DNA from 3 places in the Agrobacterium sp. O3.4 genome. Region 2 is predicted to be linked to each of the others. Evidence: predicted binding sites of a transcription regulator. Region 2 holds the regulator's gene; each other region holds the start of a gene.
The links. Region 2 encodes LexA, which represses DNA repair genes until DNA is damaged. Its sites were predicted from a motif close to TGTTCNNNNTGTGTTCNG; they were not measured.
Positions count from the first base shown of each region.

Region 1: recA (recombinase RecA) is a predicted target of LexA. The motif match lies at 4,919-4,936, and genes of this name have one in related genera.
Region 3: M0412_RS18280 (helicase-related protein) is a predicted target of LexA. The motif match lies at 3,807-3,824, and genes of this name have one in related genera.

Region 1 is NZ_JALPZP010000001.1:698,576-705,399, forward strand. Features, by position in the region: gene M0412_RS03380 (ABC transporter substrate-binding protein) at 1-164, opposite strand, end outside; gene M0412_RS03385 (OmpA family protein) at 506-2,743, shown strand; gene M0412_RS03390 (pseudouridine-5'-phosphate glycosidase) at 2,922-3,845, opposite strand; gene M0412_RS03395 (carbohydrate kinase family protein) at 3,875-4,816, opposite strand; gene recA (recombinase RecA) at 5,063-6,154, shown strand; gene alaS (alanine--tRNA ligase) at 6,389-6,824, shown strand, end outside.
Region 2 is NZ_JALPZP010000001.1:1,203,468-1,210,291, forward strand. Features, by position in the region: gene eno (phosphopyruvate hydratase) at 1-436, opposite strand, end outside; gene kdsA (3-deoxy-8-phosphooctulonate synthase) at 574-1,419, opposite strand; gene M0412_RS05820 (VOC family protein) at 1,419-2,300, opposite strand; gene lexA (transcriptional repressor LexA) at 2,513-3,235, shown strand; gene M0412_RS05830 (glutathione S-transferase family protein) at 3,649-4,326, shown strand; gene M0412_RS05835 (ComEC/Rec2 family competence protein) at 4,346-6,781, opposite strand.
Region 3 is NZ_JALPZP010000003.1:231,125-237,948, forward strand. Features, by position in the region: gene M0412_RS18275 (RNA-binding S4 domain-containing protein) at 63-479, opposite strand; gene M0412_RS18280 (helicase-related protein) at 484-3,579, opposite strand; gene M0412_RS18285 (ubiquinone biosynthesis hydroxylase) at 4,037-5,281, opposite strand; gene tesB (acyl-CoA thioesterase II) at 5,338-6,222, shown strand; gene M0412_RS18295 (P-II family nitrogen regulator) at 6,436-6,786, shown strand; gene M0412_RS18300 (ammonium transporter) at 6,816-6,824, shown strand, end outside.

The DNA of each region.
Region 1 (6,824 bases), 500 kb from region 2:
TCGATGTCGAAGCCGGTCAGCGTGCCGTCGGCTTCAAGATTGTTGAAGGGCGGGTAGGCGCCTTCGGTGCCGATGACGATCTTGTCCTGCGCAAGGGCCGCACCTGAAAACAGCGAGATAGCGGCAATCGATACGGCTGCGAGCAGACGGGTGGAAATAGGCATTTCGATCCTCTCTTTTGGTCGTTCATCCGCAGTCTGTTGTTGTTTTCAGTGCGGACGCCATAAGCGCAAGGCGCGACGGAATGTTTTTTTGTTTTCCGTGGCCTTCAGCGCCGGGGCAATTATTCATCCGGTTGGTCAAAAAATGCAACTGCAATATTAGTCACCTCGATTGCGCCGCAGAGCTTTCACGAAAACGCCTTGATCTGTTCATTTCCGGTACACAAGGCTTTGTCCATCATGGGAACCGAAGCGTGTGCAAGGCGTTGACCAGCGCCTGCATGCGCAGCCGGTTCAAGATGTCGCGATACAAGCGACCAATAATGGCAGATGAGGAAGCACCGATGCTGAAGAAGAACAGATTGCTGACGGGGGTGGTTTTCCCCCTCATGTCGCTGGCGATTGCGGTGGAGCCGGCTGCTGCCGGTTTTGCCGGAGCCGCGCGGGCGCAGACCCAGATGCCCAAGTTGCAGAGCCCGCTGATTCTGGCGCAGGCGCAGCCCGAAGGCCAGGTCGCCGAGGAACAGAACCCGGAGGAGCTTCTGCGCAAACAGCGCCAGCAGGCCGAAGAAGCGCAGCCGCAGGCCGAGCCGCCGAAGCAGGCCCCCGAGCCGCCACGTGAACGCCCGCCCGAGCCGAAGCCGGAAGCCGCACCTGCCGAACCGCGCCCGGAGCCACAACGTGAAGCGCAGCCCGAACCCAAACGTGAGGCACCGCCGGAACCTCAGCGTGAGCCGCAGCAGCAGCGCGAAGCCCGCCCTGAACCGGCGCCTGCCGAACAGCCGCAGGAACGCCCACGCAAACCCGAGCGGGCACAGGAGCCTCAAGGGGAAGGCGAGCAGCGGCCCGCACGCCAGCGCCCGGAGGCCGCCCCCGAAGCCGCGCCTGAGGCAGCGCCGGCTGAACAGCAGCCGAAGGAGCGCCCGCGCAAGGAACGTGCGAAAGAGCCTGCCGCCGAGCAGCCGGCCGCACGTCCTGACAATGCCGAGCAGCCTGCCAAACCGCGTGAGAAAAAGCCGCAGGTAGAAGAAAAGGCTCCGGAACAGAAATCCGAACCGGCCGAAAAGGCTGTTCCGGAGAAAAAGCCCGACGCTCCGGAACCGGCCGCGAAAGAAGCGCCTGTTCCAACGGAAGCGCCGACACCTGCACGTCCGCCGGCGCCAGAGGCACAGCCCAACCCCGCACCCGGCCAGCAGCCTTCCGAGAAGCCGCCAGTCGAAGGTCAGGGCAAGACAGAGCCTGCAGCGCCGCTGCCGGGCACGCCGACGCCCCCGCCGCCAAGCGGCGCCACGACCGGACAGGCGCCTGCCGGCGAGCCCGTTCCCAACCAGGTTGCCGTTCCGCAGACGGAAGCACCGCCCATGACGAAGGAGGAGCTGGACAAGGCCAAGGCGGTTGCCAAGGACCCGTCCAAGACCGCCGATACCGTCATCCTGCCGGTCGACAAGGGTGCGGCCGTTCTCGACAGCGACAAGGAAGTGGAACGCTCCGGCAACAATCAGGCCCGCGAGCAACGTCGCCGGGAGCGTGAACAGGCCGGTGACGTGAAGGTTCCGACCTCCGACGCCGAGGCGCAGCGCGCCGGTGCCGCCGAAGGCAAGACCCCGCCGCCGCCTGTGAAAATGGAGGCGATCACCTCCCAGCAGGGCGAGCGCATCGACCGTCGTCCGCAATATGAGCGGCCGGAAGGCGTGCGCGAATGGCAGCCACGTGAGGGCCGCCCGCGTGACCGGGATCGTGATCGCGATGCGCCGATCATCCTGCAATTCGGCGATCGTGTCGTCGTGCGTGGCGATGACAATCAGCGCTTCATTCGTGATGGCGGCGAGCCCTATTACGAGCGTCTGCCGGGCGGTCGCGTCCGCGAAACCGTGGAGCGCCGTGACGGCACGCAGGTGGTGACGATCCGCAATCGTTATGGCGACGTGATCCAGCGCTCGCGCATCGATGATCGCGGCCGGGAATATGTGCTGTTCTATGCGCCCGAGCTGATGGACGATCCAGATCGCGATTATGTCTATCGCGATCCGGGACTCGACCTGCCGCCGATGCGCCTGCGTATCCCCGTTCGTGACTATATCATCGACACGTCGAGCGATCCGGACCGCGATTATTACCGCTTCCTCGAGCAGCCGCCGGTCGAGCCCGTGGAACGTGTCTATTCGCTGGATGAAGTGCGCTATTCGGCCCGTATCCGTGACAAGGTGCGCCGTATCGACCTCGATACGATCACCTTTGCCACCGGCAGCGCCGAAATCCCGATGGCGCAGGCTCGCTCACTGCGCAAGGTGGCGGACGCGATCAACAAGGCGCTGGAAAAGAACCCCGCGGAAACCTTCCTGATCGAAGGCCACACCGACGCCGTGGGTTCGGATGAAAGCAACCTCGTCCTTTCCGACGAGCGTGCCGCATCCGTCGCCAATGTGCTGACCGATGTCTATGGCATTCCGCCGGAAAACCTTGCGACGCAGGGTTATGGCGAGCGTTACCTGAAGGTCCAGACACTCGGTCCGGAACAGCAGAACCGCCGCGTCACCATCCGCCGTGTCACGCCGCTGGTAAAGCCGGTCGCGCAGAACTGATCGGGTTCTGGCAGGAAAACAAAGGCCCGGAGAGCGCAAGCTTTCCGGGCTTTTTGTTGGTGTCGGGCTTGCTACTTTCGCACCGTCATCCTCGCCCTTGAGGCGAGGATCCATTCCTGCTGTCGCAACGTGGATCCTCGGGTCAAGCCCGAGGATGACTGAGAAAACTGAATGCTCTTCAGTCCAGCGCCACCGCGATCTCCGCCGCCAGCCGCGCATTGTTGCGCACCAGCGCAATATTGGTCTCCAAACTGCGGCCATCCGTTAGCCGGAAGATATCGCCGAGCAGATAGGGCGTGACCGCCTTGCCGGTGACTTCGTCGCGCTCGGCATGGGAGATGGCGCGGTTGATGTAGATGTCCATCTCCTCGCGCGGGATTTCGTCTTCTTCCGGCACGGGGTTGGCGATCAGCATGCCGCCATCGATGCCGAGCTGTTCGCGGGTTACCTGGAAATTGGCGATTGCTGCCGGGCTGTTCAGCGAAAGCGGGCTCGCCAGGCCGGAGGAGCGCGACCAGAAGGCCGGGAATTCTTCCGAGCCGAAGGTGACGACGGGCACGCCGTTGGTTTCGAGAACCTCGAGCGTCTTCGGAATATCGAGGATCGCCTTGGCGCCGGCGCAGACGACGATGACGCCGGTCTTGGCCAGTTCGGTCAGATCGGCGGAGATGTCGAAGGTCTCTTCCGCGCCCTTATGCACACCGCCGATGCCGCCGGTGGCGAAAACGCGGATGCCGGCGCGGGCGGCGGCGATCATGGTGGCGGCAACCGTGGTGGCACCGGTGCGGCGCTCGGCGATTGCGAAGGCGATATCGGCGCGCGAGACCTTCATGGCGTCAGTGGTCTGGGCGAGCGCCTCCAGCTGGTCCTTTTCGAGGCCGATATGCAGGGTGCCGTGAATGACGGCGATGGTCGCCGGAACGGCGCCCTGGTCCCGAATGATCTGTTCGACGCTTTCGGCCATCTCGATATTGCCGGGATAGGGCATGCCATGGGTGATGATGGTCGATTCAAGTGCGACGATCGGCGCACCGCGCTGCTTGGCGGCGGCGACTTCCTGTGAATAAACGATGGGCAGGAGCGGGGAGATTGGGCGGGTCATTTATTCTGTTCCAGTTCTTGAAAGCGGGTTCATGCCAGTATTTCAGCTGCGGGAACAAGTCCCAACATGGCATCGACACTGTCTTTTGATAAATCCTGCGAGGTGGCGAAGGGCGATTGTACGGTGATGGCCGCCGCCGCCGCACCCTGTCTCAGCGCTTCCGCGATGGTCTTTCCCTCGGCGATCGCGGCAAGATAACCGGAGGCCATGGCGTCGCCGGCGCCGGTCACGTCCTTCACCTCGCGGATAAGGGGCGGGTTGAGCGTTACGGTTTGCGTCGCATCGAAAGCCACGACCTCGCTTGCGCCGCGGGTGACGACGCCGCCGGCAAGCCCGGCCTTGCGCAGAATGCCGGGCCAGTCGCGAACATTTTCCGCCGTCTCTCCGGTGAGCGCGCGTGCTTCTGCTTCGTTCATGAAGAGGATGTCGATATCGGCAAGCGCGCCCTTCAGTTTCACCGCCTTGGCGGGTGAAATGGCGATGGCGGCGAGCGGTTTTTCGCAGGCGCGGGCGACGAGGCCGAGCGCGGTCAGCGTGTCATCAGGCAGATTGGCATCGCAGAGCAGAAAGTCGCTTGCCGTGATCGCCTCACGCACGGCACGCACTTTCAGGCGTCGCGGGGTGAAGAGCCTGTAGAGGTCCATATCGGCAAGCGCGATGACCAGATTGCCGTCACGCTCCAGAATGGCAGTGTAGCTCGGCGTACGACGGTCAAGGAAAATGAAGGGCGTATCTTCGACGCCGGCATATTTTGCGGCCTCCGCCACCGCTTCGCCCGTCACGTCGCCGCCGCGTGGCGCGATGATGCGGACGGCAAAACCGAGCCGGGCAAGATTGCGCGCCGCGTTAAAACCACCGCCGCCTGCCTCCTCCATCCAGGAGCCGGGATTGCTGGCGCCGGGCGCCGTCTCAGTCTCGATCATGCCGCGCCTGTCGATATGCGCGCCGCCCAGAACGAGTATTTTCTTCACGCTTGCGTTTCCCTCTTTGGCGGATGGAAAGGCCGGACGATTCGGCCGAACCTCCTGTCCGTTTCCCTGTCACTTCCCGTTTGCGGCGATAGGCCGGAGCCGAAAAACAAAGATAGAACAAACCACTTATCGCTATTTGTTTTCAATATGCTGGCTGCGCCTTGCGAAATGAGAACAAATGGAGTACATACCATTTCCATACTGCTTCATTGCCTGTGCGGCTTCAATAACCTAAAGGTGGTTCAGATGGCACAAAATTCTTTGCGTCTCGTAGAGGATAAATCCGTGGATAAAAGCAAGGCACTGGAAGCGGCGCTCTCCCAGATCGAACGTTCGTTCGGCAAGGGATCGATCATGAAGCTCGGTTCCAATGAAAATGTGGTTGAAGTGGAAACCGTTTCGACGGGTTCGCTCAGCCTGGATATCGCGCTCGGCATCGGCGGTCTGCCGAAGGGGCGCATCGTTGAAATTTATGGTCCGGAAAGCTCGGGTAAAACGACGCTGGCGCTGCAGACCATTGCGGAAGCCCAGAAGAAGGGTGGCATCTGCGCCTTCGTGGACGCCGAACATGCGCTTGATCCGGTCTATGCCCGCAAGCTGGGTGTGGATCTGCAGAGCCTGCTGATTTCGCAGCCGGATACCGGCGAACAGGCACTGGAAATCACAGATACGCTGGTTCGTTCCGGCGCGGTCGACGTTCTGGTCGTCGATTCGGTCGCGGCGCTGACGCCGCGGGCGGAAATCGAAGGCGAGATGGGTGACAGCCTGCCAGGTCTTCAGGCGCGTCTGATGAGCCAGGCGCTGCGCAAACTGACCGCTTCGATCTCCAAGTCGAAGTGCATGGTGATCTTCATCAACCAGATCCGCATGAAGATCGGCGTCATGTTCGGTTCGCCGGAAACGACGACGGGCGGTAACGCGCTGAAGTTCTACGCCTCCGTGCGTCTCGACATTCGCCGTATCGGCGCCGTCAAGGAACGCGAAGAGGTGGTCGGCAACCAGACGCGCGTCAAGGTCGTCAAGAACAAGATGGCGCCGCCCTTCAAGCAGGTGGAATTCGACATCATGTATGGCGAAGGCGTTTCCAAGACCGGCGAGCTTGTCGATCTCGGCGTGAAGGCCGGTATCGTCGAGAAATCCGGTGCATGGTTCTCCTATAACAGCCAGCGTCTGGGGCAGGGGCGTGAGAACGCCAAGACCTTCCTGCGCGACAATCCGGAAACGGCCAATGAGATCGAGCTGGCGCTGCGCCAGAATGCCGGTCTGATCGCTGACCGCTTCCTGCAGAATGGCGGTCCGGATGCCGGCGATAGCGACGGTGACGGCGACGAGGGCTGACACCTCAAAAGCGGCCGGGCATGAATTGTCGGGCCGTTTTGCCGAAATGAGCTGATCGAAACGAAATGGGCCGTGCGATTTTCCCTCGCCTGGCCCTTTTTGTTTGTCGATGCGCCTTGGTTTACCTGCATGGCTGGACAGGGCAGGATACGGACGATAAAAGCCATTGATTTTGCAATATAGCCGTCATTTGTGATGGCAATGATGGACTCCAGCTGTGAGCGGTGTGTGGGCATGAGCGGTGTAAATGAAATTCGGTCGACCTTTCTCGACTACTTCAAAAAGAATGGACACGAGATCGTGCCCTCCAGCCCGCTGGTGCCGCGCAACGATCCGACATTGATGTTCACCAATGCCGGCATGGTGCAGTTCAAGAACGTCTTCACCGGTCTTGAAAGCCGTCCCTATTCCACCGCCGCTTCGGCGCAGAAATGCGTGCGCGCCGGTGGCAAGCATAACGACCTCGACAATGTCGGTTATACCGCCCGTCACCATACGTTCTTCGAAATGCTCGGCAATTTCTCCTTCGGCGATTATTTCAAGGAAGAGGCGATCACCCATGCCTGGAACCTGATCACCAAGGAATTCGGCATCGACCGCAACCGGCTGCTGGTCACGGTCTATCACACCGACGACGAGGCCTTTAATCTCTGGAAGAAGATCGCCGGTT
Region 2 (6,824 bases):
TCATCGGAACCGGCAGCAGATGCGCGTTCGGGCCACCGACATAACGGTAAAGCGGCAGGCCGGAGGCTTCGGCTGCAGCCTTGGCGACAGCGAGCGACACACCGAGGATGGCGTTGGCGCCGATGCGCGACTTGTTCGGCGTACCGTCAAGCGCGATCATCATCTGGTCGATCTGGATCTGGTTTTCAGCGTCGAAACCGCCGATGGCGTCGAAGATTTCCGTATTGACGGCTTCAACCGCCTTTTCCACGCCCTTGCCGAGATAACGCTTGCCGCCATCGCGCAGCTCAACCGCTTCATGCGCGCCGGTCGAGGCGCCGGAGGGAACGGCCGCACGGCCCATGGAGCCGTCTTCGAGGTAAACATCGACTTCAACAGTCGGGTTGCCGCGGCTGTCGAGAATTTCGCGCGCGATGATATCGGTAATGGCAGTCATGGTCTCTCCCTTGGGAATGGAACAGATATTTTCCGTCGCCTGTCTTAGACGATGACGAAGAAATTACAATGACGGCGGGCGGCAGAAACGGAGCGCCCGCCATTTAAAATCGATTGGCACAAACGAAACGCACGGCCTCAGGCTTTGGTGATCGCGTCAAAGGCCAGAAGCTTTTCCAGCAGTTTCGGCATGTCCTTCAGGTGCACCATGTTGGGGCCGTCAGACGGTGCATTGTCCGGGTCCTCATGAGTCTCGATGAAGAGGCCGGCGACACCGACCGCCACGGCCGCGCGCGAAAGCGTCTCGACGAATTCGCGCTGGCCGCCGGTGGAACCGCCCTGCCCGCCCGGCTGCTGCACCGAATGGGTGGCGTCGAAGACAACAGGCGCGCCGAGCGAAGCCATGATCGGCAGCGAGCGCATGTCGGAGACCAGCGTGTTGTAACCGAAGGACGCGCCGCGCTCGCACAGGAGCACATTCGGGTTGCCGCTTTCGTTGAGCTTGGCCAGCACGTTTTTCATGTCCCAGGGCGCCAGAAACTGGCCCTTCTTGACGTTGATGACGCGGCCGGTCCTGGCGGCGGCGACGAGAAGATCGGTCTGGCGGCTGAGGAAGGCAGGAATCTGCAACACATCCACCACTTCGGATACGATAGTGCATTGTTCCTCGGTGTGAATGTCAGTCAGAACAGGAAAACCGTATTCCTTCTTCAGATCGGTAAAAACCTGCATCGCGCTGTCAAGGCCGATGCCGCGCTTGCCGGAAAGCGACGTGCGGTTCGCCTTGTCGAAGGAGGATTTATAAACGAGGCCGATGCCCAGGCTGTCGCAAAGTTCCTTCAGCACGCCGGCAATCATGAAGGCATGTTCGCGGCTTTCCATCTGGCAGGGGCCGGCAATCAGCGAAAAACGCTCGGTATTGGAAAAGGAGACCTTGCTGGCGCCATCGCCGGCGGTGACTTTGAGATTGTTCGTAACGCTCATCATTTTTCCTCGAAGGCGAAGGCAACGCCCTGACCGGGTGCTGCGGGCACCACCAGCCGGCCAGCCGCTTCTGTGCTGGACACGCCATTAGCAGCAAGTACCGCTTCTGTCACGGCAAGATCGCGAACGGAAAAGACGATGCCTGCGCCGCGCAATCCACCGCCGCCCTCTTCGGGAATATTAAAGGCATGTCCGCCGAAGACCGGCTTTTGCGTCAGTCTTATGCGGGCATTGCCGGTTGCGAAAAGCACATCACCATCCGGGGACATTTTGCCATCACAGCCGAAAACAGTTTCGATTAGCCGCACCGCATTCGCATCACCACCGGAAAACAGGACGATCTCGCTGAGACCGGAAACGCCGTTAGCATGGCGCTCCAGCACTGAGCGGTCGCCCGGCAGGGCCTGCAGCCGCTGGCAACTGAACAGAAAGAAATCCTCCGCGGAACCGCCTGCTGCAAAAGCCAGCCGGAAGGCCGCCTCGCTCTGCGAACCATCCGGCATTTTGACCGGCCGCGAAAATTCAAAGCCATTCCCGGCCGAGAGGCCCGCGGCTACGAATCGGTCGTGATCGCCACGAGCGTCCTGTGTCGCAGCGACCAGAGCGGAAAATCCCTCGCCTGCAACCTGTTTCCGGAAGGCCTGGTCCCGCCCGGTGAACACATCTCCGCGATCAATCGATGCATTATAGTTAGCCGGGTTAGCGATTGCGAGAGGCTCCAGATACGTTCCATCGGCGAAAAAAACGCAGGCATTCTGCGTGCCGAAGGGGTGAAGAGCCGCAGGCGCTACCGTAAATCCCAGGTTTCCAAGGCGATTTGCCGCAATGTCGATGTGCTCGACAGGCAATACGAGATGGTCGATGTGGTATGGTTTCGTCATTTCCCTGCTTCCTCCTGTCGCATGCGGCATGGCCATGCCGGAACAGTCCGGACGGCAGAAAAGCACAATTTCGTGCTTTCAGGCAAATTATCAAAACAACAGATAGCAGCTTCACGAAATTTTAGGGGATTGCGGAACACATATGGAACATATAGTGTTCGTTCTGTATTTGTTTCGCGACCTCCACTACGATTCTCAAGGGTGTTTTCCTCATGCTCACGCGCAAACAGCAGGAATTGCTTCTCTTCATTCATGAACGAATGAAAGAGTCCGGCGTGCCGCCCTCCTTCGATGAAATGAAGGACGCACTCGATCTTGCTTCCAAATCCGGCATCCACCGGCTGATAACCGCCCTCGAAGAGCGCGGCTTTATTCGCCGGCTACCTAACAGGGCACGGGCGCTGGAAGTCATCAAGCTACCGGAGGCCTATGCGCCTGGTGCGAGGCCGCAGCGCGGCTTTTCGCCAAGCGTCATCGAAGGCAGCCTCGGCAAACCGAAGGCACCGGAACCCGCACCTGCGCCCAAGGCGCCCGCCAACGATCTCGGTGGTGCTGCCACGGTGCCGGTCATGGGCCGCATCGCCGCCGGCGTGCCGATTTCCGCCATCCAGAACAACACCCATGATGTTGCCGTACCGGTGGACATGCTGGGTTCGGGTGAACATTACGCGCTCGAAGTTAAGGGCGATTCGATGATCGAGGCGGGGATTTTCGACGGCGATACCGTCATCATCCGCAACAGCAATACCGCCAATCCGGGCGATATCGTCGTGGCACTGGTGGATGACGAGGAAGCGACGCTGAAGCGGTTCCGCCGCAAGGGCGCTTCCATCGCGCTGGAAGCCGCCAACCCCGCTTATGAAACCCGTATCTTCGGGCCTGACCGGGTAAAAATTCAAGGCAAGCTGGTCGGGCTTATACGCCGTTACCATTGATCTGAATTGGCCGTCATTCTCTCGAGACAGGTGTCGTCATGCGGCGGCGCCTGTCGAAGATAACGGCAATTTCTTAGTTCGACTGACCATGTGAGTCTCGGGCACTCCTATTCTTCCCGCAGACGGATACATCTCGTCTGGTAAAGATCAGTTCCAGTTTCATATGGATATCTTTGTCGCGCACTCCTCACCGGCCTGTTATCACCAATGCGTCGTACGCCGTGGACTTCTGATCGCGTGAGGTCGTTGACGCTTGCGGGATGCGGCCGGCCTGACGCTGCCACCGAATGGTGACACTCGATGCAAAGCCCCTGCCATTCATCAACGCGATTTATGAGTGCCATGGATTATTTTCGATATTCCATCATGCCCCGACAGGTATAGAAATGCGCGTCATATCCGGGAGATAAGCCATGTACGATCTTTACATCGCCAACAAGAACTACTCTTCATGGTCACTGCGGCCGTGGGTGTTGATGCGCACTCTGGGTATCGCCTTTGATGAAAAACTTGTTCCGTTTGGCGAAGGTGTCGCCTTTTCCAGCTTCTCGCCGACCGGCAAAGTGCCTTGCCTTGTCGATGATGGCGTGACGATATGGGAAACGCTGTCGATCGCCGAATATCTCGCAGAACGGCACCAGGGCGTCTGGGCAGGCGACAAGCAGGCGCGGGCATGGTCGCGTTCGGCGGCGAGTGAAATGCATGCCGGCTTTTCCTCGCTGCGCAATCTTTATCCGATGTCGGTCGGTATTCGGGTCAAGCCGAAGGGTGGCGATGCCGGGCTTGCGGCAGACATAAAGCGCATCGATGCGCTATGGAGCGAAGGTCTGACAAAATTCGGCGGTCCTTATCTTGCCGGTCAGAAATTCACGGCGGTCGATGCTTTCTTCTGCCCTGTCGCGTTCCGTTTCCAGACCTATGGCGCTGATCTTTCACCTGCGGCAAAAGCCTATTGCGACCGGCTGCTGGCCCTGCCCGCCATGCGTGAATGGTATGAAGCCGGTTTGAATGAGATCTGGCGCGATGCGGCGCATGAGGAGGAAATCGGCGGCATTGGTGAAATGACTGCCGATCTGCGTGTGAAGGTCTGAATATCCATGCTGGCGACGTTCATTGCGGTGTCGCCAGCAACTGCCTGACTGGTTCCGGCACCTCGTATTCGAAACGGTCGGTTTTCCAGTTGTAATAGCGGTGCTCGCTCCATGGCCTGTCCGCCCCGGCAATCGCCGCGCGCAGCCGTCCGACGACCGCAGGCTGATCGCTGTCGGCAAAGTTTATTTCCACCGAACCAATGCGCCGCAATATATCCCGGTTGAGCAGAAGCGCACCTGAGCGGCATTGTGAAAACGAGGTCCTGCGGGAAACGACGACAATATCGGCGATGTCGCAGGCTTTTCCGGCAAACCGGCCGTCTTCCAGAACGACGATCCACTCCCCGCTCCCGGCGCGCGCCACGCACCATATGCCTTTGCTGCAGGTGAAGACGCCGGGTTCCGCATCTTTCAGCGCTGCCGTCATCTGCCGTGTCACCGCCCTCGTCTCCTCCGGCGTAAGTTTTGATTTTGTGGTCAATCCTACACTGGTTATTGCGGCCTCCGCTTTGAGATTGACCGGTGGAACGGGCTGTTCCGGCAACAGGAGTGCTCTTTGCCACTGGCCGTATACGAAGTCCTGCGGTCGCGTTTTTGTCGTATAGGCTTTGCCGTCGTCCAGCAGCGCCACCAGTTCCCCCTCCTCGTGAATGAGCAGATCCGGGCCATCGCGATAGGCCGTGGCCGCCGACAGGCCGAAGGCGGAAACAAGAAGCGGAATACCAAGCAATGCAAGCCGGCTGCGCAGCAAGGTGAGCAGCAGGAAACCGGCGGAGCCGAGACCAATGAACCACTCATGCGGCCGCCCCGTTGCTGCACTGCCGCCCCAGGACGCCACTTCATTGGCGACTTCGATGACAAGCGCCATGCCATAACCCATGATCTTCAGGAACGGCCCGTCGAGCCCGAACGGCATCAGCAGCATGGCGAGCAGGCCAAAGGGCATGACGATCAGCGACATCAGCGGCATGGCAGCCAGATTGGCGAAAAGTCCATAGGTGGTGACACGATGGAAATGCTCGGCCGAATAGATCGCCGTCGAAACTCCGCCAATCAGCGACGTGGTAATGACCCCGCCAATGATGGTTCCTGCCATTTGCGCCGCCGTCATCCATACCGGTCTGCGTCCGATCAACAGTCGCTCGTGATCGCCGCGCCGGCGGCCCCACCAGGCATAGGTGGATACGAGCGCGATGGTCGCGGCAAACGACATCTGGAAACTCGGCCCCATGATTTCCGAAGGCGAAAAGACAAGGATGATGAGAGCCGAAATAGCGACATTCCGGAGACTGAGCGACGGCTGATCGAAAAGAACCGCGATCAGCATCACCGACATCATCAGCCAGGCGCGCTCGGCGGAGACGGCGAAACCGGAAATCAGGTAATAGGCGAGCGTCATCAAGAGTGCCGCGAAAGCCGAAATCTTCTTGACGGGCCAGCGCTGCGCAAAAGCGGGAAACAAGCTGAAGGTCAGCCTCAGCCCCACAAAAAAAATGCCTGCGGCAAGTGCCATGTTCAGCCCGGATATGGCAACGATATGGGCAAGGCCGGAAAGCCTCAATGCCTCCATCGTATCGGCCGAGATCGCCTGTCTCTCATCAGTGACGATGGACGCGGCGAAGGCTCCGGCGTCACCGCCAATGACATAGCGGATGCGCTCTGCAATGGCGCTGCGCAGGCCATAAAGCCGCATATCCGCCCATTCCAGCCAGCCCGTTTCGACTTTGATGTCGCCCCTTGGTGATATGAGTGCCTGCGGCGGTTTGTAGAAAAATCCGGTCGCACCAATACCTTTGAAATAGGAAGCGAAGGCGAAGTCATTCAGACCCGGCAAAGCAGGGCCGGAAGGCGGCGACAGTCGGGCCTTGCCTTGAATGGTCGCGCCAAGTGCAACGGGGTCACCTCCGCCACGGGACATCAGCGAGATTCTCGCCGGCGGACGCGACAATGCTGGCGCTTCGGTCGCAGCCAGCTGAATGACATATCGCCAGGAACCGCGCGCATCCACTTCCCGGCGCACCACCGTGCCGGTGATGGTGGTTGTAACCGGGGTATCCAGTACCACGGTTCCCGCCCGCCGGGTTTCAACATCCGCCAGAAGCATGCCCAGCAGAAGAAAAGCGGCAGCGCTGCAGGTCGCCGCCGACAGGCCGTTATTATATCGGCTAAACAGCGCCAGACCGGCAGCAAGCAGGAACATGATGGCGAGAGCAGGCAAGGACGGCGTGACATCAAGGGAAAACCACAGGATCGCGCCGCAGCCGATAAAGACGGGAACGAAAAGGAAATCATGGCCGAATGCGCGTTCCTCGGCGACACAGCCGGCAACTTTTTCGGTGATGACAGCCTTGAGATTGCGCCTGACAACACGGGTGGGCAGATCATAAGCCACAAGATCGCCGGCACGGTGAACGGGAAACAGGATTTCATGCGCGCCGGGCAACTCACCCTGCAACGTTTCGGCATATCCGAGATGCTTTTTTTCCCCTTGACCAAGC
Region 3 (6,824 bases), on a different contig from region 2:
CTTTGACTTCAGATAGCAAGGATAAACAATTCTGAAAAACGGGTCCGGCCGGGAGGTTTATTCTAATCTTTGCTTCCGTCACTATCAGACAGAAACCTGTCGAGCGCCCGGCGCTCTTTTTTTGTCGGACGACCGCTGCCCGGTTCACGCATCGCCTGCTCCAGCGGACTAAACCGGTCGGATGGGTCGCGGGGCGGCGTCAGATCGTCATAGAGAAGTTTTGCTTCTTCGTAGGGTCCGCGCCGTGCCCCTCCGGACTTTACGACCAGCACCCTGTCCATGCGCTCGAAACCGATATCGAGCCTGTCACCCGCCTTTACCGTATGGCTGGGTTGGCGAATAGTGACACCGTTGACTTTGACGTGACCCGACTGGACGTAGCCCTGGGCAAGCGAACGGGATTTGGCCATGCGGGCAAAGAACAGCCACTTGTCCAGACGCTGACGCGCGCTCTCCAGTGGCTGTTCGTTGCTCCCCATGGGCTTACTTCTTCAGCTGCTCCTTGAGAGCAGCGAGCTTTGCGAAAGGCGAATCCGGATCGATCGGCTTCTCCTTGCGGGGTGGCTTGGCTTCGAACCGCTGCTGACCCTGCGGCTTTCCGCCGCGGTCGTTACGATCAGGCCTGTCCTTGCGCTCGCCACGATCCTGACGATCATTGCGATTGCCGCGATCAGGGCGTCCGCCATCACGCTTGCGCTCGCCCTCACCGCCGCGATTGGTAGCTTCGCGATTTGCCCCGTCACGATTTGCACCGTCACGATTGTCACGACGGCCTTCGCCACGACGCTCACCCTGCTCGCGCGCTCCCTGTTCACGACCATGACCGCGATTGCCGGGACGACGGTTGTCGCCGCGCTGGTTTTCATTGCGGCCACCAGGACGCCACAGAAGAACGGGCTTCGGCTCGGTTGCCTCAGCGCTTTCAGCGGGTACGGCTTCGCCAGCAGCAGCCTCCTCGCTGACAGCTTCCGCAACCGGCGCTTCTTCAGCGGCTTCGACTTCCGCAACAGCCACCGTCTCGGATGCCTGCTCTTCGGAAGCCGGCTCGTCCTGCTCGGTTTCAGCGCTTTCCTCGTCTGCCGTCACCTGATCGGCAATGGCCGGAGCAGCAGCCCCGGCCTGATTGGCGAGGAAGGCCTGCGCCTCTTCCGCCGTCACCTGATCGGCGCGGTAACCAAGACCCTTGAGGATCTCTTCCATGTCGTCAAGCGTTGCGCCGAGAATGGAAAGCATCGCGGTCGTCGTCGTGAAACGGCGGCCGTCATAAGCGCCTTCCGGACGCGGCTGCTGGCCGGGCTTCCACTGCAACAGCGGACGGATGAGATCGGCCAGGCGCTCGAGAATGTCGATACGAACGGCGCGCTTTCCAAGGAAACGGAAACCGGCAAGCTTGTAGAACATCCGCTCGAAAGCGGGATCGGTCACCACCGAGGTGCGGCCGGCGGCCAGAACCGGAATGAGATCGCCATAACCCGGCTTGCCGAGGCCGTCATTCTTCAGCGCCCAGAGCAGCGTGACAAGCTCGGCCGGAGCCGGCTTCAGCAGTGCAGGCAGGAAGACGTGATAGGCACCGAAACGCACGCCGTAGCGGCGCATGGAGGCACGTGCATCCTGATCCAGCGACTTCACGTCTTCGGTGACGTCACGGCGGAACAGAACGCCAAGATTTTCGACCAGCTGGAACGCCAGACCCTTCGCCAGACCCTGAAGGTCTTCGGCGCGCGAAATGTCATCCAGTGGCTTCAGCACGGTCGCAATCTGATGATTGACGAAACGTTCGACGCGCGCCAGCGCATGGTCACGGGCATTGCCGCTCAACTGTTCGTCGGCCAGCAGGATCACCCGCGGCTTCATGATGTTATCACCTGCCGAAAGGCGGGCCACCGGTTCGCCCAACCAGCGAACCAGACCATCGGAGCTCAAAGCGAGATCGCCGTTTCCACTGGCATGCAGACGCGCTGCACGCGCCTCGTATTCGAGAGCGAGCGCCTTCTGGGCCGCACCTTGCACGGCCTTCTGATCCGGCCCTTCCATTCCCGACACCGGCGTGAACCGGAATCCGGCCAATTGGCCGACGTGATGTCCTTCTACGAAGACATCACCATTTACACTGATTTCAGCTTCAAGCATCGCATTCTCTCTCAGGCGCCTCATGAGCACAGATGTCCTGCGATCAACAAAGCGTTTCGTCAACCTTTCATGTAGCGCATCGGACAATCGATCCTCGATTTCCCGCGTCTTTTCTTGCCAGTGTGTCGGATCGGCAAGCCATCCTGGGCGGTTCGATACATAAGTCCATGTTCTGATCTGCGCAATCCTCGCAGACAATGTATCGATCTCTCCATCCGTGCGGTCGGCGCGGCGCACCTGCTCAGCCATGAAATCTTCGTTCACCGCACCACGTTTCACGAGGTCGAAATAAAGCGTCGAGATCAGGTCGGCATGCTGGGCTGGCGCGATACGGCGATAGTCGGGAAGCGCGCAGGCCTCCCAGAGTTTTTCCACCCGCGCATCGCTCGTCGTCACGTCGATGATTTCGGGGTAACGCGACAGATATTCCAGCGCCTGCTGGTCGATGGCGGGTAAGGCTCGGGAAAGTCCCTGGATTGTCGGAGCGGCATCAAGGCTCAGGCGCAGATTGGCGATGGAGGAAAAATCGAAATTTTTCGTCCGCCATTGCAGCACTTTCACCGCATCGAATTGATGGGTTTCGATCCGCTCCACCAGCTCGTCGTCGAACGGATCGACGCGCCCCGTTACGCCGAAGGTGCCATCGCGGAGATGGCGGCCGGCGCGGCCGGCGATCTGGCCGATTTCGCCGGGATTGAGATTGCGGAACTGATAACCGTCGAATTTACGGTCCTGCGCAAAGGCGACATGATCGACATCGAGGTTGAGACCCATGCCGATGGCGTCGGTCGCCACCAGATATTCAACATCGCCGGACTGGTAGAGCCCGACCTGGGCGTTACGCGTACGCGGTGAGAGAGCGCCCATCACCACGGCCGCGCCGCCGCGCTGGCGGCGCACCAGCTCGGCGATGGCATAAACTTCTTCTGCCGAAAACGCGACGATTGCCGTGCGTTGCGGCAGGCGGGTAATCTTTTTCTGCCCTGCATAAAAGAGCTGCGACAGGCGTGGCCGCTCGACCACCGTAATTCCCGGCAGCAGCTTTTCAAGGATCGGGCGCATCGTGCCGGCACCCAGAAGCAGTGTTTCCTCCCGCCCGCGCAGATGCAGCACGCGGTCGGTGAAGATATGGCCGCGCTCCAGATCGCCGGCGAGCTGAACTTCGTCGATCGCGACAAAGGCGGCGGTCGTCTCGCGCGGCATGGCTTCCACGGTGCAGACGGAATATTTGGCTTTGGGAGGAGATATTTTTTCTTCGCCGGTAATCAGCGCCACGTTCGGCGCACCCACCTTCTCCACCAGGCGGGTATAAACCTCGCGCGCCAGAAGACGCAGCGGCAGGCCAATGACACCGCTGCCATGCGCGACCATCCGCTCGATCGCGTAGTGGGTCTTGCCGGTATTGGTGGGGCCGAGAACGGCCGTGACACCGCGGCCGCTCAGGATCATGGGGCGAAAATTCAACGTACTATCCGCGAATCGACTTCATCTGCTTGCCGTGCCCTGCGCCATCATGGACGTGGACACGCGCACCACACATGGCAACGCCCGTCGGCAAAGGCAATAGGCCTTGATTGCAAACTGATGCAAGATGCCTCATTCCCGCAATTTTCCATGCAGATTCAGCCGGTTAATCAAGAAAAAAGAATCCGGCGAAAACGGAATCAGGCGTGGCAAAGAACAGTCTGCGAACGAATCGAATACGAATCGCTGACTCACGGTGATTCAGCTTTTGTTCTCCGCAACATCTGGTTGGTGAAAGCACGGCCCATACAAGATTATGAATCCGGATAAGTCCTTGGCCGGATTCAGCTTTATGGCAAAACCTTCAGACAGAAAATACCGGAATCGACTGTCAAGCGGCAATCGCGGAAAAGCCGATCTGGAACCTGCGAAAGGTGCTGGATCAGAGCGTCTGGCCGCTAAGCAGGCGCGGCGCATTTGCATCCGTCGTGCCGGCTGCCTGACCGATGAAATAGGATTTCAGACCCGGCAAACGATCGACCACGCCAAGACCGAAATCGCGCATGATGCGGATGGGACCGACATCATTGGAGAAAAGCCGGTTAAGCACATCCGTCGTCACGCCCATTCGCAGCGTATCGAAACGCCGCCAGGACTGATAACGCTCCAGAACATTGAGAGAGCCTATATCGAGACCAAGACGATCGGCCTCAACCACGGTTTCGGCGAGAGCCGCGACGTCCTTGAAGCCGAGATTGAGACCCTGCCCCGAGATCGGGTGAATGCCATGCGCCGCATCGCCGGCAAGCGCAAAACGAGGGGCAACGAAGGAGCGCGCCAGCGTCAGGCCGAGGGGAAAGGCCCGGCGGGGCCCGACGGGGCGGATAGATCCGAGCTTATGGCCGAACCGGCGCTCGAGTTCCTCCTCAAACACCAGATCATCGGAGGCCACCAGCCTGTCGGCATCAGCCTTGCGTTCGGTCCAGACAAGCGACGACCGGTTTCCCTTGAGCGGCAGGATGGCGAAAGGTCCTGACGGCAGGAAATGCTCTTCCGCGCAGCCCTCATGTGGCCGCTCATGTTCGACAGTGGTGACGATACCGGCCTGGTCATAATCCCATTGCACGGTCTTGATGCCGGCCATATCTCTCAGCGCTGAGCGAACCCCGTCGCAGGCAATCAACAATCGTGCGTCGACAGATGAGCCGTCGGAAAGGCTGATTGCCGTCGATTGCGCACCCGCGGTAAAGCCGGAAACGCTGAGCCCGTGGCGGATTTCGATGCCGAGGCGGTCGCACAGGCCCCTCAGCGCCCCGACCATCGCAACATTCGGAACCATATGGGCAAACGGCCTGCCCTCTTCCACCGCTCCATCGAAGGTCAGAAACACCGGGCGAACCGGATCGGCAGTCTTCGAATCGGTGACGATCATCCTGTTGATGGGCTGCGCTTCAGGCTCGATTTCGCTCCATATGCCGAAGACGTCGAGCATGCGCGTGGCCGCCGCAATAATGGCGGAGGCGCGCACATCTTTCTTCCACACATCATCAGGAGCAGCCTCAATCACCTGCACATTGAGGTGCCCGGCCGCCTGCTTGATTGCGACAGCAACCGAAAGGCCGACATATCCGCCGCCTGCCACCACCACGTCCAGCATCGCGCTTCTCCTCAAATCTTGTGCACGCATCATAGCCGCACTATAGACCATGTGACATCTTCCTACAGCCGGAGCAGGTCGAAAAAATGTCGCATCCCTCGCAAACGTCAGACCCGATGGTCAATCTCATCGCCACGCTCGATCTCGAGAAGCTGGAAGAGAACCTGTTTCGCGGCGAAAGCCCGCAAATCGGCTGGCAGCGGGTTTTCGGCGGCCAGGTCATCGCTCAGGCCCTGATTGCGGCACAAAGAACGGTGGATGATAACCGCCAGGTGCATTCGCTGCACTCCTATTTCATGCGCCCCGGCGATCCGCTGGTGCCTATCGTCTACCAGGTGGAGCGTATCCGCGACGGCGCAAGCTTCTGCACCCGCCGCGTGGTCGCCATCCAGCATGGCAAGGCGATTTTTTCCATGTCGGCGTCGTTTCAGATCTTCGAGGACGGTTTTACCCATCAGATAAAAATGCCTGATGTGACGCCGCCCGAAAAACTGATGAGTGAAGAGCAGATGCAGGCAGCCTTTCTGGCCAAGGCGCCGGCTTCGATCCGGAACTACTGGAGCAACAAGCGGCCGATCGAGATACGACCGGTTTCACTGACCCATTATATCTCGAAGGAAAAACTGGAACCGCAGCAGGACATCTGGGTCCGCGCCGTTGGCGACGTGCCTGACAATCCGCACCTGCAATCGGCCATTCTCGCCTATCTCTCGGACATGACCCTGCTAGACACCTCGCTTTATGCCCATGGCACGACGATCTTCGACCCATCCATTCAGGTGGCGAGCCTCGATCATGCCATGTGGTTCCATCGTCCCTGCCGGCTGGACGACTGGCTGCTCTATACGCAGGACAGCCCCAGCGCCTCAGGCGCCCGCGGCCTGACCCGTGGCAATATTTTCACCAGACAGGGTGAACTGGTCGCATCCGTGGCACAGGAAGGTCTGATCCGCAAAAGGGCAACTGATTAAATAATGTGCTTTTTTCAAAAACCGCACATTTAATAGACGAAAATTGCGCGTCTTCGTGCCCGTTTTTCAGACGCATGTCATATAAATTTTATATTTCAATAAGTTAGATGCCCCATCCAAAACTGGCACGCCCTTTGAATGTATGTCCGCAGTCGCTGTTACTGATCTGCCAGCGGCAAGGAGAGTCGGCTCCGTGCCGAGGACAAACAAAGGATGGGAAACCAGATGAAAATTGTGATGGCCATTATCAAGCCGTTCAAGCTGGATGAGGTGCGCGAAGCGCTCACCGGCGTCGGCATCCAGGGCCTGACCGTGACCGAAGTGAAGGGTTACGGACGCCAGAAGGGGCATACCGAGATTTATCGCGGCACGGAATATGCGGTGAGCTTCCTTCCCAAGCTGAAGATCGAGATCGCCGTCGCATCCGACGTCGTCGACAAGGCTGTCGAGGCGATCGCATCCGCGGCAAAGACCGGGCAGATCGGTGACGGCAAGATCTTCGTCTACTCTATCGAACAGGCCGTGCGCATCCGTACCGGCGAAACCAACACAGAAGCGCTTTGAAGCACGGCTGACAGGGGAGTTTTCTCGCTATGCAATTC